DNA from 2 places in the Adlercreutzia aquisgranensis genome. Region 2 is predicted to be linked to the other one. Evidence: predicted binding sites of a transcription regulator. Region 2 holds the regulator's gene; the other holds the start of a gene.

Region 1 (8,368 bases), on a different contig from region 2:
CGTGAACGCCGATATGCAGGTACTCGACAAGGATGGGCAGCCTATCGAGGGTCTCTTCGCCATCGGCAACTGCGCCGGCAACTTCTTCGGTAGCCCCGACTATCCTATGACGATACCCGGATTGTCGCTGGGCCGCGCCCATACCCAGGGCTATGTCGTGGGCCGGGCCGTAGCCAACAAGTAGGGCCGGCGCCTGCGGGCACTTCCCTTGCGGCGCATCCGCTGTCAGCGGGCGCATACGATGTGTTTGAGTGGTGACAGCCGTCCCCTACAGTGTGGGGGACGGCTGCTTTTCGCTAGCGGCTGCTGCTGGCGAGACGTTACTTCGCCCAAGCAGCTTCCAGGGCCTCGGGATTTATGCAGTGTTCGGGTGCTTTCCCTGACATCACGGCGATGGCGTTTTCGGCGGCGCGGGTGCGCAGCTCCACGGCCGACTCCTCGGACCAGTAGCCGTCGTGGGGCGAGAGCACCGTGTGCGGTGCGCGGCAGATGGGATGGCCGGGTGTGAGCGGCTCCTCCTCGAACACGTCCAGGCCCGCACCCCACAGCTTGCCGGCACAGAGCGCCTCGGCCAGGGCCTTCGTGTCCACAACAGCGCCGCGGGAGGTGTTGACCACCACGGCATCGGGCTTCATGGACGCGATGCGTTCGGCGCTCAGCAGATGGTGCGTTTCCGGCGTAAGCGCGGTGTGGAAGCTCACCACATCGACGGTTTTCAGCAGGTCGTCCAGGGCCAGGTAGGGGAAGTCCTCCGGCGTGCGACGCCCGGGAACCCCCTTGCGGTCCCATACCACCACGTCAAAGCCCAGCCCTCGGGCCTTGCGCGCCGCAGCCCGTCCGATTGATCCGTAGCCCACCACGCCGAAGGTGCGCCCCTGCACCTGGCCGAGCGGGCGGCGACGGCGAAAGTCCCAGGTGCCCGCCCGCAGGTCGGCATCGGTTTCGTTGATGCGCCGCAGCACTGCAAGCGCCAGCGCGATGGCATGGTCGGACACCACTTCGGTACCGTAGCCGGGCACGTTGCAGACCGCGGTGCCGTTTCTGGTGGCTGCTTCCACGTCGATGTTGTCCACGCCGGTACCGGTCTTGCTCACCACCTTGAGTTGGGGCAGCGCCTTGAACACCTCGGCGGTGTAACGTCCGTAGGAGGTGATGGCACCTAGGGCCCGCGCACCTGCGCCCGGCTGGCATTCGGCAGCTGAGCGCAGGTGGGCGACGATCTGCTCGGGCGCGCGGCAATCCCGGCCGTCGTAGCTGGCGAACGCGAGCCCGGCGCTTTCCACGAGCTTCCGCTCGAAGTCCGCGCCGCCGAAATCGTTGTCGGTCATGACGATGGTTGCCATAGCTGCTCCTTCGGCCGGATATGCGCTGCACAACCGGCATGTCGTGCATGCGGCAAGAAAGCGCGCGACTAGGACAAACGGTGTGTAATGCCTGGTCACGCGCTTTGTATCGAGATGCCGGTTGTGCGGTGTGCTGCGTACCTTGCGCGCCTACCTTACCACACCTGGATCTCGTGGAAGCGGCTTTCGGGCTTATCCCAAGCGAATCCGCCGTCCTTGCCGACGAACTTGTCCGCTACGTCCTTAAACGAGCAAGGGTTGGAAGGCTCAAGGCTGCCGGTGAGCGCATGGATGACCGTGTAGCGCCCGGCGTTGAAGCAGTGGCCGTTCGAATCGCCTTGCGGCCGCGACGGCTCGCGCAAATATGACGAAACGGTGGGAGTTCCAGGAATCTGAGTCGCGGGGGCTGAGTTTTTTTGGGAATCGGTTGCGCAGGTGGCGGGCAATGCTATTATGGACCCAGTCATTTAGCACTCAAAGTGCACGAGTGCTAGCAGTCGGGTTTACAAGTGGCTAACGATTTCGCATGCGAAACCCGCCATGGCTTCCAGGCGCCTAAGATTGGTCGGCGCCTGCAAGCGTAGGACATATCGCGGAATCGCTGCGGTTTCCCTCAGGCGAACTGCGGAAACGCTGAAGACCCTCTGTTGGTGCGGCGCTTGCGGTGCGAACGCGACGAACGTGCGTGATGTCGACGAAAGGAAGATCAACCATGAACCTGAAACCACTCGGTGATCGCGTGATCGTCAAGCAGGACGAGGCCGAGCAGACCACTGCCGGCGGCCTTCTGCTTGCTTCCGACTCGAAGGAAAAGCCCCAGAGCGGCGTTGTCCTGGCCGTGGGCGAGGGCAAGCTGGACAAGGACGGCAAGCTGGTGCCCGTACCCGTGAAGGTGGGCGACCGCGTGGTGTACGGCAAGTACGGCGGAACCGAGATCACCATCGACGGCGAGGACGTGCTCATCCTGCGTGCCGACGACCTCTACGGCGTCTTCGCGTAGCCGCCCGTTTCGCGGAAGGCGACCCCAGGCGCCTGCGGTGGCTTGAGCGACGCAAAAAGCCCTAACTCGGCCGCAGCGTGTAGCGCCTTTCGCTTCGAAGCTTGCTAGTGAGAAAAGCTTGGTATTGTTGAGGAAGGAGCCATAGAACATGGCTAAGGAAATCAAGTTCGAGTCCGATGCCCGCAGCGGCCTTGCTGCCGGCGTGAACAAGCTGGCCAACGCCGTGAAGGTGACGCTTGGCCCCAAGGGCCGCTACGTCGCCCTGGAGAAGTCTTACGGTGCGCCGGTCATCACCAACGACGGCGTGACCGTGGCCAAGGAAGTTGAGCTGGAGGATCCGGTCGAGAACATGGGCGCCCAGCTGGTGCGCGAGGTGGCCGTGAAGACCAACGACGTGGCCGGCGACGGCACCACCACTGCCACTCTGCTGGCCGACGTGATCGTGTCCGAGGGCCTGCGCAACGTGACCGCCGGCGCCGACGCCCTGGGCATCCGTCGCGGCATCCAGAAGGCCACCGACGCCGTGGTCGAGGCCATCAAGGCCGACGCCACCCCCGTCTCCACCAAGGAGCAGATCGCCAACGTGGGCACCATCTCCGCCGGCGACGCCGAGATCGGCGAGAAGATCGCCGAGGCCATGGAGGCCGTGGGCAAGGACGGCGCCATCTCCGTGGAGGAGAGCCAGACCTTCGGGCTTGAGATGGACATCGTTGAGGGCATGCAGTACGACCGCGGCTACATCAGCCCCTACATGGCCACCGACATGGAGCGCATGGAGGCCGTGCTGTCCGACCCGTTCATCCTGTTGACCGACCAGAAGATCTCCAACATCCAGGACATGGTGCCGCTGTTGGAGGACATCATGAAGACCGGCCGCCCGCTGTTCATCGTGGCCGAGGATGTGGAAGGCGAGGCGCTGGCTACCATCCTGCTGAACAAGCTGCGCGGCACCTTCAACTGCGTGGCCATTAAGGCCCCCGGCTTCGGCGACCGCCGCAAGCGCATTCTGGAGGACATCGCCGCAGTTACCGGCGCCCAGGTCATCGACAAGGACTTCGGCATGACCATGGCCGATGCCCGCGTTGACATGATGGGCCATGCCAAGACCGTGAAGGTGACCAAGGACTCGTCGCTGATCGTGGACGGCGCCGGCGACAAGAAGGCCATCGAGGACCGCATCAACATGATCAAGGCCGAGCTGGAGCGCACCGACTCCGACTTCGACCGCGAGAAGCTGCAGGAGCGCCTGGCCAAGCTTTCCGGCGGCGTGGCCGTGCTGAAGGTGGGCGCTGCTACCGAAAGCGAGCTCAAGGAGAAGAAGAGCCGCATCGAGGACGCGCTGCAGGCTACCCGCGCTGCCGTGGAAGAGGGCATCGTGGCCGGCGGCGGCGTGGCCCTGCTGGACGCCCAGCCCGCTCTTGACGCGGTGAAGTGCGACAACGCCGACGAGGAAGTGGGCGTGGGCATTATCCGCAAGGCTCTGGAGGCTCCTATCCGCGCCATCTCCGGCAACGCCGGCTTCGAGGGCTCCGTGGTTGTGGAGCACGTGAAGAACATGAAGAAGGGCGAGGGCCTGAACTGCGCCAACGGCGAGTACGGCGACATGATCGCCATGGGCGTGAACGACCCGGTGAAGGTGACCCGCACCGCGCTGCAGTCCGCTGCCTCCGTGGCCGCGCTCATCCTCATCACCGAGGCCACCATCAACGAGATCCCCAAGGATCCCGATCCGGCGGCTATGGCGGCCATGGCCGGCGGCGGCATGGGCGGCATGATGTAAGCTCCTAGCGCAGCATAGCTGACGTTTGCGGTCCCCGGCGTGGCGCAAAAGCCAACGCCGGGGCCTTTTCGTTCTCGGCTCTCGTTTTCGGCTTCCGCTTCTTGCGCCTGGTTTTTGGCGGAGATTCGGGGTTTGGCAAATTCCAGGACGTCTTGGCCGTGGTAAAACTGGCTCGATATGCGCATCCGGGTGCGTTTCGCCTGGAAAGCGGGCCGAGTGGGGCCGGGAAGGCTGTGGGCGATTTGCCAAACCCCGAATCTCTGCCAAAAAGGAGGATGGTCATGGGTGATTACGCGGACAGGGTGTTCGCGGTGGTGCGGCAGGTGCCCCGCGGGAAAGTGGCTACCTACGGGCAGATAGCGCGGCTCATCGGCACCCCACGTTCAGCTCGCTATGTGGGCTACGCTCTGCGCGGGAACCCCAGCCCCGGCCAAGATGCCAGCGACATTCCCTGCCATCGCGTGGTGTTCAAGGACGGGCGCATGGCCAGCGGTTTCGCTTTCGGCGGCGAAGAGGTGCAGCGCTCGATGCTGCAGGAGGAAGGCGTGGCCTTCGACGAAGAGGGCCGCGTGCTCATGGACCGCTTCCAATGGAGCGGCGCCCCGGCGGCAGGCGAGGGCGAGGCCGACGGCCGCGTGCCCCTAGGCCCGCCGCCCGACTTCGACTGGAAGGTCGAGCTGGGGGAGGACTAGCGGGTACAACCGTGCCTTGTGCCCGTGCTTCCGTGGGGTGCGCTCAGCCTCCTGCACTCTTTGGCGCTCAGATGTCGTCGGCTGCCTCGATTTATCCCACCATCAGGATGCTGCCGATGCAGAAGGCGGCGGTGACCAGCACCAGCATGCCTACGATGACCCAGGCCCCGGCGCGCCCCCAGTTCATGGTCCAGCCGATGCCGAAGCGCTCCGGTAGGAAAAGGCTGGGGTCGTTGCGATTCACGTAGAAGACGCCGGCCTTCCAGTGCTCGTCGTCGTCCGAGGCCAGGGGCGCATTGCGCTGGACCCGGGCGATGAGCCGCGCGCCGTTCTGCCCGTAGACCACGCCCACGGCTATGGAGGCGACCACGGCTATGAGCGCGACGGCCATGATGGGGATGACCAGCTGCTGCAGCGTGAACGTGCCGGCGAAGGAAAGCTCCATGAACGGCCCCAGCAGTCCCACCATCACGCCCAAGGCCACCATCAGGATGCTTTGGGCTCGGGCGAACATGCCGTAGGCCCAGGCAGTGGCCACGGGGGCGGCCGGGTCGCTGGCCTTCTTCGAATGGACGATGCCCCAATGGGACACGGCCATCACTGCACCTACGAACAGCACGAACAGCACGGGGAAGGCCGCCGTTGCCCACGATTTGTCGGCCCAGGTGCTCACCTGCCCGTTGAAGTCGTACTGCATGGGGATGCGATCGGGCATGGAGGGGTAGCAGATGACGGCTGCGACGGCGGTGATGCCGGCTATGGCCAGAAACAGCAGATCCCACTTCATCGAAATCGCGTGGGGCATAGGCTCGTCGCCCACCAGCGCCACGTGCGCCTGCTCGGTCGCGGTCCATCCCATCTGTTGCTTGTAGGCACGTACCTTTGCGCGGAAATACAGCATGAGCCCGAAGGACGCGACGCACAGCGCCATCAGCCCCACGGTGAAAACGGCGATGTAGCCGCCGATGCCGAAGGCCAGGTAGGTCGCCGTGGAGGCGGCCAGCGCCACAACGGCAAGGGCGACCGTCCACAGCAGGTAGCGGCGTTTGAGTCCCTTGAGGTACGGGTCGCTCGAGGCTGCATCGGGCACGGTGACGGCGAAGCACTCCCGCTTCGGCATGAGGTAGGGGGTGAGTGCCACCAGCAAGCCGGTCACCGCCGTGGCAAGGGCGAACACCCAGAAGAACGCGCCGGCGGGTTCGGAGGGGGAGAAGGTTATAGCGTCGATCATGGGATGCTCCTAATCTAGGATGTCCGGCGAGGCGCTTAGCCTCGGTCGCTTGCGGAGAATGCCTTTTCGGCCTGGGTGGCGGCGTGCTCTGCGAACGCATCCAGGCTGCCGCCGCGGGCGCGGAAGGCCAGGGCCAGGTCGAAGAGCGACTCGTCCATGCGCTCGTCTTCCAGGCGCGAGCGGGTGGAGGCTTGCTCGCCGGGGGTCGACACGACGGCACCGGAGCGTCCGCGCATAGCCACGTACCCTTCGTCGCGCAGCACCGCGTAGGCCTTGTTCACCGTGTGCAGGTTGATGCCCAGGTCTGTGGCGAGCGAGCGTACGGAGGGCAGCTTCTCGCCGGGAAGCAGTTCTCCAACGGCTATGCCTTCGACGATCTGATCGCGAAGCTGCTGGTATAATGGCTTCTCGGAGGTGCTGCTCACTCGAAGTAGCATTAGGGAGCCTCCTTAACATCTGCAAACAATGTTCTATTTGTTATATTAATAGTATAACAAATTAGATAGGATGTAAAGAGTGCTCGAGGGGAAGATCGCGGAGATACGCAAGGCGTTCGCGCCGTCGGCGGCGCTAGTGCTGGCGGTGTACAGCCTGTATCGGGTCATCAGCTTTTCCAGCTACACCACCAACTTCGCCACATTCGCCGAGCCGCTCGGCTACGTGTCGAACGGCCAGTTCATGATAGGGGCTGGCGTCGGCAATGTGGGCGCGTGCCTGGTGGTTCTGGTGCTGTGCGCAAGGCGCTGGCTCAAGCCTTTCGGTACCAACGCCACTGCTGCCTTGGCGGTTACCGCTGTCGTGTACGTGGTGAACGCCCTGTTTCCGGAGAAGCTCTTCGACGTGCTGTCCGCGGGCGGCTTAGGCGTTATCTGGGGCGTCGTCGTGACCGTGCTGAGCCTCTCCTGCGCCGAGCTGCTGGTTCCGGGGAAATCGCCGGTCGCCCCTATCGTGCAGCTTGCCGTTTCGGCGTTTCTCATGCCGTTCATCATCACGGGCTTCGACCTGTTCCCGCGGCCGTGGGGATCGCTCGTCTATGCAGGCGCGTGTGTGCTCGTTGCGGTGCTGATCGCCTGGGGTCGGCGCATCCAGAAGCCCGGCCCGTGCCCGCAGCGCCCCCTCGCCACGCTGCGGAAGACCCTGCGGGAGTCGGCCATCCCCATTCTTGCAGCCTCTTCCTTCGAGCTAGTGGTGGGGCTGGTGAACACCTATGCCAGCTTGAACAGGGATTCCTTCGTCATCGCCGACAACGCGCCGGTGTGGGGGCCTGCCATCTGCTCGGCGCTGGTCATCCTGTTCGTGTTCTTCACCAGCCGAGCGCCGCGTCAGGGCATCGTGTACAACGTGGTGTTTCCCGGCGTCATCGCAGTGTTCCTGCTGCTGCCCTTCTTCGGCGACCGCTTGTCCGCGCCGCTTTCCACGGTGATCTACTCGGCGTACTCCTTCACCATGATGCTTTCACTGTACTGCGTCGTCATCGCATGCCGCCGCAGCAACGACAGTTGTTACGGCATTATGGCTATCTACGGTATGAGCCGGCGGCTGTTCTTGATGGCAGGGTTGGCGCTGGGCTGGTACTTCGGCAACCTTACCGAGGGAGGCACCTTCGTGCGCGTCACCATCGTGTGCGTGGTGAGCGTCTACATCCTGGGGATGGTGGTGGGCCTGCGCAGCATCGTGGCCTCCCGGCGCCGCCAGCCGCAGCCGGAGCCCGTGGTGGTGGTCGAGCGCGTAACCGAGCGCGTGACCGAGACCTTCGAACAGTCAATGGAGCGGCGCGTGGACGAGCTGACCGAGCGCTACCAGCTGTCTCCGCGCGAGCGCGACGTGCTGGTGGGGCTTGCCCAGGGGCATACGGCTGCAGCCATAGCCGAGAGTCTGCATCTGTCTACTTCGACGGCCCAAGGCTACATCAAAAGCCTTTACGTGAAGCTAGGGGTGAACAAGAAACAGCAGGTCATAGACTTATTTAAAAGTTAACCATTTTTTGGGGGAGTCAAAAACCCTCCGCTTTCGTAGGATTTTCCGTGCAATTCCGCCCGGCGCCAGGACGGCGCAAACGGCCTTTGAAGGGAAGGATCGGTTCGGGCGGCACGACGTCTATGAATGGAGGGTTCATAATGACGCTTTCACGTCGAGACTTTCTGAAGATCGGTGGCGCTTCCTGCCTGGTGGCGGGTGCCGGTGCCCTGGCCGGCTGCTCCCCTGCGGGCGAGCAGAAGGCTACCGAGCCGGTCTCCGCTGGCGCCGACACCGGCGAGGGACTGGCGGGTTACGCCCCGGTCAACTTCACCGAGGAGACCGAGATCTTGATTATCGGCACCG
Region 2 (8,368 bases):
ATGCTGGTTGCTGCAGCGAACCCGTGCCCGTGCGGCTTCTTCGGCGACGAGGAACGGCCGTGTCGCTGCACGGTGCCCCAGATCCGCAAGTACCAAGGGCGCATAGGCGGCCCGGTCCTCGACCGCATCGACCTACATGTGGACGTCAGGCGCATTCCCGCCGCAAGCGTGCTGGCGACGGGCAGCGGGACCGACTCGGCGACGCTTCGCGAAGGGGTGCTGCGCGCCCGGGAGTTTGCAGCGTGGCGCGCGTCGGCCGGGGCGGTCCGCACACCGCAGGAGGTGGTGGCTTCGTGCCGCCTCGGTCAGGAGGAGGAGCGCTTCCTGACCGAGGCCGCCTCCCGGCTTTCCATGAGCGGCAGGGCGCTTATCCGCACGGCGGCGCTGGCGAGGACCATTGCGGATATGGAGGAGCGCGAGGCGGTGGATCGGGCGCACTTGAGCGAGGCTTTGGGGTTTCGGGTGAGAGGGGAAGTGCTATGAGCGTCGAGCAGGATTTCGTGATGGGACCGCGAACGGTGGTGGAGCGCGACTGCCCGTGGTTTCCCGAGTCGCTGAAGCAGGTGCCGAAGCCGCCCCGCGTGCTCTATGTGCTGGGCGATCCTTCGGCGCTGCGGGAGGGGCTTGCCGTAGTGGGAGCTCGCAAGGCGACGCCCTACGGCACCGGATGCGCCCGCAGGTTCGCCGCCATCGCTGCCCGCAAGGGGGTGTCGATCCTTTCGGGGGGAGCGCGGGGCTGCGATGCGGCCGCCCATGAGGCCGCCCTGGCGGAGGGCGGCGTGACGGTAGCGTTTCTGGGAGGCGGCTGCGATAGGCTCTACCCGCCCGAGCACAAGGACCTGTTCCAGCGCATCGTGGACGGGGGAGGGGCGCTCGTGTCCGAGTATCCGTGGGCCATGCCGCCGTTGCCCTACATGTTTCGGGAGCGCAATCGGCTTATCGCGGGGCTTGCGAAGGCGACGCTCATAGTGGAGGCTGGGTTGCCTTCCGGGACGTTTTCCACGGCCGACGAGGCGCTTTCGGCCAACCGCGACGTCTGGGCGGTACCCGGAGCCATCACCGCACGGACCAGCAGCGGGGCCAACCGGCTCATACGGCAGGGTGCGGTGCCCATCGTGGACGACGATTCCTTCGAGGACGAGCTGATGGCGACCTTCGGATGCCTCAAGACGCCGCCGCAGCGGGCGCCAGGCGGCGGTACTCCGTCCGGCTTCCTGTCCGAGGAGGGCCGCCGACTTGTCGCGCTTGTCCAGGGCCAGCCTATGGGCTTGGATGCGCTGCTGGACCGCGGAGCGCGGCTATGCCCCGAAGGCGATGCGCGGGCGTGGGTGTTCTCGCAGCTTGCCCAAGCCGAGCTCGCAGGCGTCATCAGGCGCTTCCCCGACGGAACCTACGGCCCGGACGGGCAGGCCGCCTAGCGGCAAGGCGGCAACGGCGACAAGGGGACGTCCGTTTGCGGCGCGTGGCAGGGGCGCGACGGGGGCGTCCTCTTGGCATGTTTTGGCGTGGTGCCTGCGGCTCGGCCGTTCGGGCGCGTCATGGCGAGCGGGCCGCCCTATTGTGATGCTTGCGTTGAAAGGGCGCCGCTGATTAGCACTCTCGGCTATCGGCTGCTAAAATGGCCGTTCGAGCGTAGTGCGAACCGATACCTGCAACGCGATTGAGAGGAGGGCGCGCCAATGCTTTCGGACCGGCGGCAGAGAGTTCTTGCGGCTCTTATCGAGGAGTACGTCGCCCGCGCTCTTCCCGTGGGCTCTCGCACGCTGACCGAGCGCTACCAGCTGGGCGTGAGTCCCGCGACGGTCCGCAACGAGCTGTCGGTGCTCGAAGACGGCGGCTACATCGTGCAGCCCCATACCTCCGCCGGGCGCGTGCCGACCGATGCGGGGTACCGGGCGTTCGTGGACGGCTTGCTGGCCGAGCAGGCCGACGGCTCCCAGGACGAGCGCTGCCGCCTTGTCGCCGAGGAGCTGCGCCGAAGCGCCGGAGAGCTTGACGAGCTGATCGACCAGACCTCGTCGGCCCTCATGCGCCTGACCGACTGCTTGTCGGTGGTGCTGGCGCCCTCGGTGCAGCGCATGCGCATCAAGCAGCTGTCGCTGGTGTCGCTTTCGCCCCGTCAGGCCATCATCGTGGTGGTGACGGAAGAGGGTCGCGTGGCGAACCGCCATATCGAGTTCGCCGAGGACGTGGATCCGGAAAGCCTCGCCGAGGTGCAGCGCTTGCTCGGCGATGTGTTCGGCGGCCGCTCGTCCGAGGAGATAGAGCACGGGCTGTCCCGCAGCATGGCCGAGGCTTTCCGCGACCCGCTCGTGCGCGCGGTCATGGACGAGGTCATGCTGTGCTTGCAGGAGAGCCGCATAAGCCGAGCGCACCACAGCGGCCTTTCGGCCCTGATGGTGCAGCCGGAGTTCAGCCACACCGATGCGCTTCTGCCGGTGATGCAAGTGCTCGAGGACGAGACGGTGCTGCTGCACATCCTGGACGACGCCGTATCCTGCGCTGCGGGGGTGCCGAGCGTTCGCATCGGCCGCGAGAACGGCAATGCGGGGCTTTCCGGCGTCTCCGTGGTGGCGAGCCGTTACGGAAAGGGGCCCTCGGCGGGAGTGGTTGCCGTCATCGGGCCTACGCGGATGGATTACTCCCGAACCATAAGCGCGGTGCGCATGGCCGCCGACGCGCTCGACGAGGCGTAGGGCGCAGGTTCGGACGGGGCACGCTCTTCGGGATGGGCCCGAAACTGTTGGGAAGAAGGGAACAGGCTGGTCATGGCGAGAGATCTGTACGAGGTGCTGGGGGTCGAGCGCACCGCGACCGAGGACGAGATCAAGAAGGCGTTCCGGCGTCGTGCGCGGGAGCTGCATCCCGACGTGAACAAGGCCGAGGACGCCGAGGACAAGTTCAAAGAGCTCAACGAGGCCTACGACGTTCTCTCCGACCCCAAGAAGCGCAGCGCCTACGATCGCTTCGGTACCGTGCCGGGTGCTTCCTCCGGCCCCGGCGGCTACGGCGGGGGCTACGTGGACTTCGACGACCTGTTCGGCGGCGGTTTCGGCATGGGCGATTTGTTCAGCTCGTTCTTCGGGGGCTCGGCGAGCGCAGCCCGCGCCCAGCAGCGCCGCGAAGGGCGCGACATGGCGGTGGGCCTGCGGCTGACCCTGGAGGAAGTGGCCGCCGGCGTGAACAAGGAGATCGTCTACGACCGGCTGGCCCCGTGCCCCGATTGCGGCGGCAGCGGCGTGGCCGAGGGCGGCAGCGAGGTGACCTGCCCGGACTGCAACGGAACGGGTCGCGTGGTCACGGTGCAGCGAACCTTCCTGGGTGACATGCAGACGGCGGTTCCCTGCCAGAAGTGCGGCGGCACCGGGCGCACCATCGACAACCCTTGCCCCGAGTGCGAGGGCCAAGGGCGCGTCCCCGACCGTCAGCGGGTGACGGTGGAGGTGCCTGCGGGCATCCGCGACGGCCAGCAGCTGCGGCTTTCGGGCTTCGGCGAGGCCGGGCTGCGCGGCAGCAGGGCGGGCGACCTCATAGTCACGTGCCGCATCCAGCCCAACGAGTACTTCGAGCGCGACGGCGACAACCTGCACGCGCGGGCGAACGTGTCCATGACCCAGGCTGCCTTGGGCGCGGAGATCGAGCTCGACGGCATCATGGAGGACGAGAAGGTGGTCGTGCGCATTCCCGAAGGGTGCCAGAACGAGCAGGTGGTCCGCGTCAAGGGGTTCGGCATGCCGCGCTTCAGGAGCGACGCCCGCGGGGACATGTACGTGCACGTCAACGTCGTCATCCCCAAGAAGCTTTCGAAGAGACAGCGCGAGCTTCTGGAGCACTTCGCCGAGGAGATGGGCGAAGAGGTCGACCAGCCGCGCGGCGCCTGGCAGAAGCTCAAGGACATTTTCGAGTAGCCATGGCCCTTCCGCAGTTCTTCCTGGAAAACCAAGTGCTCGACGCGGAGGAATCCCCGGTGTTCCCGCTGCGCCTGAGCGACGACGACCTGCACCATGCCCGCGTCCTGCGCCTGGAGCGGGGACAGCATGTGGCCGTGGTCGACGCCGCAAGCGACTACTTCGAATGCGAGGTCGCCTCTTTCGACGCCGACGGGCTTCTGGTCTCCATCTCGCTGCGCGGGGACGTTGGCGAGGACGGCCCGAGCGTGATGCTGGTGCAGGGGCTTGCCAAAGGCGACAAGATGGACACGGTGGTGCGCCACGGCACCGAGGTGGGCGTGGACGTGTTCGTGCCCCTTGCCTGCGAGCGGTCCGTGGTGAAGCTGGACGCGAAGAAGGCTGCGGCCCGGGCCGAGCGCTGGCGCTCCATCGCCCGTTCGGCCGCCATGCAGTCGGGCAGGCGCCACGTGCCGGAGGTGTCCGAGCCCGTAGGCCTTGACGGGGCATGCGAGCTTTTGCGCAACGCCACCGCCGTCATCGTGTGCTACGAGGAGGCGGACGGCTCCCAGAGCATCACGCGGGCGCTTTCCTCGGCGCTGACCAAGCTGCGCATGCCGGCGGAGGACGCGCGGGTGGCCGTGGTGGTGGGTCCGGAAGGAGGGCTCACAAGCCGCGAGGTGCAGTGTCTGTTGGACTGCAATCCCAGGGCGTACTCCTGCACGCTGGGGCCTTCCATCCTGCGCACCGAAACCGCCGGCGTCGTCGCCCCGGCCCTGGTGCTGCACGATCTGCGCAATCTCTCCGGGGGCCTTTCGTGAGGTATGCGGTAGTCAATTTGGGCTGCAAGGTGAACCGGGTGGAGTCCGACTCCTTCGAACGGGCGCTTTCGGCCGCAGGCGCCGTCCCCGGGTCGTTGGAGGCGGCGGACCTGGTGGTGGTGAACACCTGCGCAGTGACGGCCGAGGCGGAGAAGAAGACCCGCAAAACCGTGCGCCGGGCGGTGCGCGCCTCAAAGGGCGCGGTGCTGGTGACCGGCTGCTCCGCGGTGCTTCACGAGGACGTGTACCGGGCTATGGGGCAGCGCGTGTCCGTGGTGGCGAAGGGACAGGTTGAAGCCGAGGTCTCCCGCATCGCGCGCGAGCTGGCCGAAGCCAGCCGCGACGTGGGCGACGTCGTCTCCGACGGCGCCTTCGCCGAGAAGCCTGCTCCCCAGGTGGCGGGCGACTTCGCGCAGCGGGCGCGGGTGGGGGTGAAGGTGCAGGACGGCTGCGACAACGCCTGCTCCTACTGCGTCATCCATGTGGCCCGCGGGCCGGCCTGCAGCGTGCCGGCGGATACGGTAGAAGCCGATTGCCGCCGCCTGATGGAAGCGGGGGTGCGCGAGATCGTGCTCACGGGCATCAACCTGGGCACCTACCGGCAGCAGTCGGAATCCGGCGCGCTTGGCCTGCACGATTTGCTGGAGAGGCTCCTGGCCCTGGCCGACGCGCTGCCTGTGCCCGAGGACGGCGCCCCGGCGTGCAGGTTTCGGCTCTCAAGCATAGAGCCGGGCGACCTGTCGGATGCACTGGTGGCGCTCGTGGCCCGCCAGGACGGCCGCATCTGCCGCCATCTGCACCTTCCGCTGCAGGCCGGCTCGTCGAAGGTGCTGGCGGAGATGAACCGTTCCTACACCGCCGAGGAGTACCTGCAGGTGGTGCGCTCCACTCGCGAGGCCGTTCCGCAGTTATCGCTTACCACCGACATCATCGTTGGTTTTCCGGGCGAGACCGAGACCGACTTCCAGCAGACGATGGACCTCGCCCGCGCCTGCCGCTTCTCGCGCATCCACGTGTTCCCCTACTCGCGGCGGGAAGGGACCCCGGCGGCGGAGCGGGCCGACCAGGTGGACGAGGCCGTGAAGGCCGATCGCGCCCGCCGCCTGCGCGCCCTGGCCGCCGAGCTGTCGGCTGCCGACCGTGCCGAGCGCGCGGGCGCGCGGGAATGGGCCCTTGTTGAGGTGCCCGGCGAGGCCATGACCGAGAGCTATCACGGAGTTTCTGCGCCCGAAGGGTCCCAGGTTGGCCAACTGGTGCGGGTAACCTTATAATCGACGGCAACGCAAGACGATCGAGACGTCAGAGAGCAGGTTCGGCAATATCATGAAAAACGTGCTGGTCACCGGCGGCGCCGGCTTCATCGGGTCCAACTTCGTCCACGTGGCCTTGGAGCGCACCGATTGGAACATCGTCAACCTCGACGCGCTCACCTATGCCGGCAACCTGGAGAACCTGTCTGACGTCGCAGACAACCCCCGCTACCGATTCGTGAAGGGCGACATCTGCGACCGAGCCCTGGTGGAATCCCTCTTCGCCGATTACGACATCGACGGCGTGGTGCACTTCGCCGCCGAGTCCCATGTGGATCGCTCCATCGAGGACCCCGACGTGTTCCTGAACACCAACGTCCACGGCACCCAGGTGCTGCTGGATGCGGCTCTTCATGCGTGGCGCGACGAGCCCGACAACAAGCACTGCCGAAGCTTCCGGCCCGGCGCCAAGTTCGTGCACGTGTCCACCGACGAGGTCTACGGTACCCTCACGCCGGACGCCCCGCGCTTCACCGAGCAGAACCCCCTGGCGCCCAACAGCCCGTACTCCGCCAGCAAGGCCTCGAGCGATCTGTACGTGCGTGCCTACCGCGAGACCTTCGGGCTTCCGGTGAACATCACCCGCTGTTCGAACAACTACGGGCCCTACCAGTTCCCCGAAAAGCTCATTCCGCTCATGATCAACAACACGCTGGCCGACAAGGACCTGCCCGTCTACGGCGACGGCATGCAGATCCGCGACTGGCTGTACGTGGAAGACCACTGCACCGGCATCCTGGCCGTGGCCGAGCGCGGCTTCGAGGGGCAGGTGTACAACATCGGCGGCAACAACGAGAAGGCCAACATCCAGATCGTGCGTATCATCCTGGAGGCCCTGGGCAAGCCCGAGAGCCTGATCAAGCACGTGACCGACCGCCCCGGCCACGACCGTCGCTACGCTATCGACAACTCCAAGATCACAAGCGAGTTGGGCTGGGCCCCGGAGCACGCCTTCGAGGAAGGCATCCAGAAGACCATCCAGTGGTACCTGGATCATCCGGAATGGGTCGAGAGCGTCACCTCCGGCGCCTACCGCGACTACTACGAGAAGATGTATCGGGGGTAAGAAAGATCCTCGCGCCGTTTCGGTAGGCCGATTGAATTTCGAACCTCAAGCGTTGGGCATAATCCTGCCGCGTTGCCGTTGCCTTCTCTGCAGGTCCATCAAGTAACAGAATTCCTACGGTTCGGGAATCGCCGTTGTCTTCCTGTCGCTTTCTTCGAAAGAATGCTTCAATCGAAGATAAGCTGCGGACTCAGCTTTGTATTGCTTCGATAAGGCTGAAACTGGGGAAGGGGGACGAAATGGGGCGAACGGGTATAAGGCGGAGTTTTGCTGCTGCGACAGGGGCTCTTCTTGTCGCGACTGTTCTGGTGTGCGTTCCTGTGGTAGCCTACGCTGCGCAAGCTGAGACGTCGAGAACGGATGCGGACGCTGTTGCCAAGGTGGTTCTAGCATATCTGGGAGACAATCCCGATGTCGATTCGAACGAGATAAGCGTTGGAGAGTCAAGCGTCGTCGTGACTGACGAGATGGACGAGGTTTCAATAGACGGACAGGAGTTAGCTACCAGATCGTGGCCAGTGTATGCACAAGGCGATCTGGTTGCGTTCGTTTACGCGGTGGATTCGGAGGCCGGATCGTCCTACACCCTTTCCTCTGCTTTGGCATCGCGGCTAGCGCCATACGTCGAGGAAGGGTCTGCGGTCGCGATAGTGGAAGATGGCGAAGAGACCGTTTGCGTTGATGATGCGACGGGTAAAGCCGTCGTGGTGGATGCTCGCGCTGAAGAGGCACGATTCTGCGATGCGGAAGATGCGAGAATCGATGTCGGGGTGCGTGCGCCGTCCGATGCGAATTCAATCGCGAGTCTGGAGATTTCGGAGGACGCAGGCTTTTCGATGGAAGGCGGCGCCGTAGCGGGGGTAGACGATGCTTTCGAGGTGGCCCTTGCATCTACTTCCGTTTCCGAAAGCAGGGCTCTCTATGTGAAACAATACCACCAGGGCAGTGATCCTATCTGTTGGGCGGCGGCCGCATACCAGGGCGGGCATTATTTGACGGGTCAGGATGTGGGAGCGGTTCAGGATCTCGCAGTTAATGCAGCGGGAAGCCTGAGGGGCGATACGGGGTATACGGAGACAATCGAGGCGTTGAGGTACTTTTTTATCAGGGGTCGCTGACCTGGGTACAAGGTTCGTCCTGGGGTTCCGATATGAGCGACGACGAAACCAGACGATGGATAAAGACAGGGATACCTTTTATCATCCGTTCTTATGCAAGCAATGGGGATGGACATTCGGTGACCGCCGACGGATATATCCTCTATGCCGACGGTACCATGTCGAT

Evidence for each region. Region 2 encodes HrcA, which represses chaperone genes, less so after heat shock. Its sites were predicted from a motif close to TNTTAGCANNCNNNNNNNNNGNNTGCTAANA; they were not measured.
Region 1: NFR41_RS04770 (co-chaperone GroES) is a predicted target of HrcA. The motif match lies at 1,809-1,839, and genes of this name have one in related genera.

Annotation. Positions count from the first base shown of each region.
Region 1 covers NZ_CALPDA010000006.1:60,338-68,705, forward strand. Annotated here, with positions in the region: gene NFR41_RS04755 (FAD-binding protein) at 1-184, shown strand, start outside; gene NFR41_RS04760 (C-terminal binding protein) at 321-1,343, opposite strand; gene NFR41_RS04765 (hypothetical protein) at 1,499-1,705, opposite strand; gene NFR41_RS04770 (co-chaperone GroES) at 2,056-2,343, shown strand; gene groL (chaperonin GroEL) at 2,492-4,123, shown strand; gene NFR41_RS04780 (MGMT family protein) at 4,405-4,815, shown strand; gene NFR41_RS04785 (DUF1648 domain-containing protein) at 4,907-6,046, opposite strand; gene NFR41_RS04790 (GntR family transcriptional regulator) at 6,082-6,483, opposite strand; gene NFR41_RS04795 (helix-turn-helix transcriptional regulator) at 6,563-8,023, shown strand; gene NFR41_RS04800 (FAD-dependent oxidoreductase) at 8,164-8,368, shown strand, end outside.
Region 2 covers NZ_CALPDA010000010.1:45,824-54,191, forward strand. Annotated here, with positions in the region: gene NFR41_RS07315 (YifB family Mg chelatase-like AAA ATPase) at 1-483, shown strand, start outside; gene dprA (DNA-processing protein DprA) at 480-1,418, shown strand; gene hrcA (heat-inducible transcriptional repressor HrcA) at 1,680-2,696, shown strand; gene dnaJ (molecular chaperone DnaJ) at 2,769-3,908, shown strand; gene NFR41_RS07335 (RsmE family RNA methyltransferase) at 3,911-4,708, shown strand; gene NFR41_RS07340 (MiaB/RimO family radical SAM methylthiotransferase) at 4,705-5,979, shown strand; gene rfbB (dTDP-glucose 4,6-dehydratase) at 6,032-7,084, shown strand; gene NFR41_RS07350 (hypothetical protein) at 7,324-8,202, shown strand; gene NFR41_RS10510 (PspC-like choline-binding domain-containing protein) at 8,322-8,368, shown strand, end outside.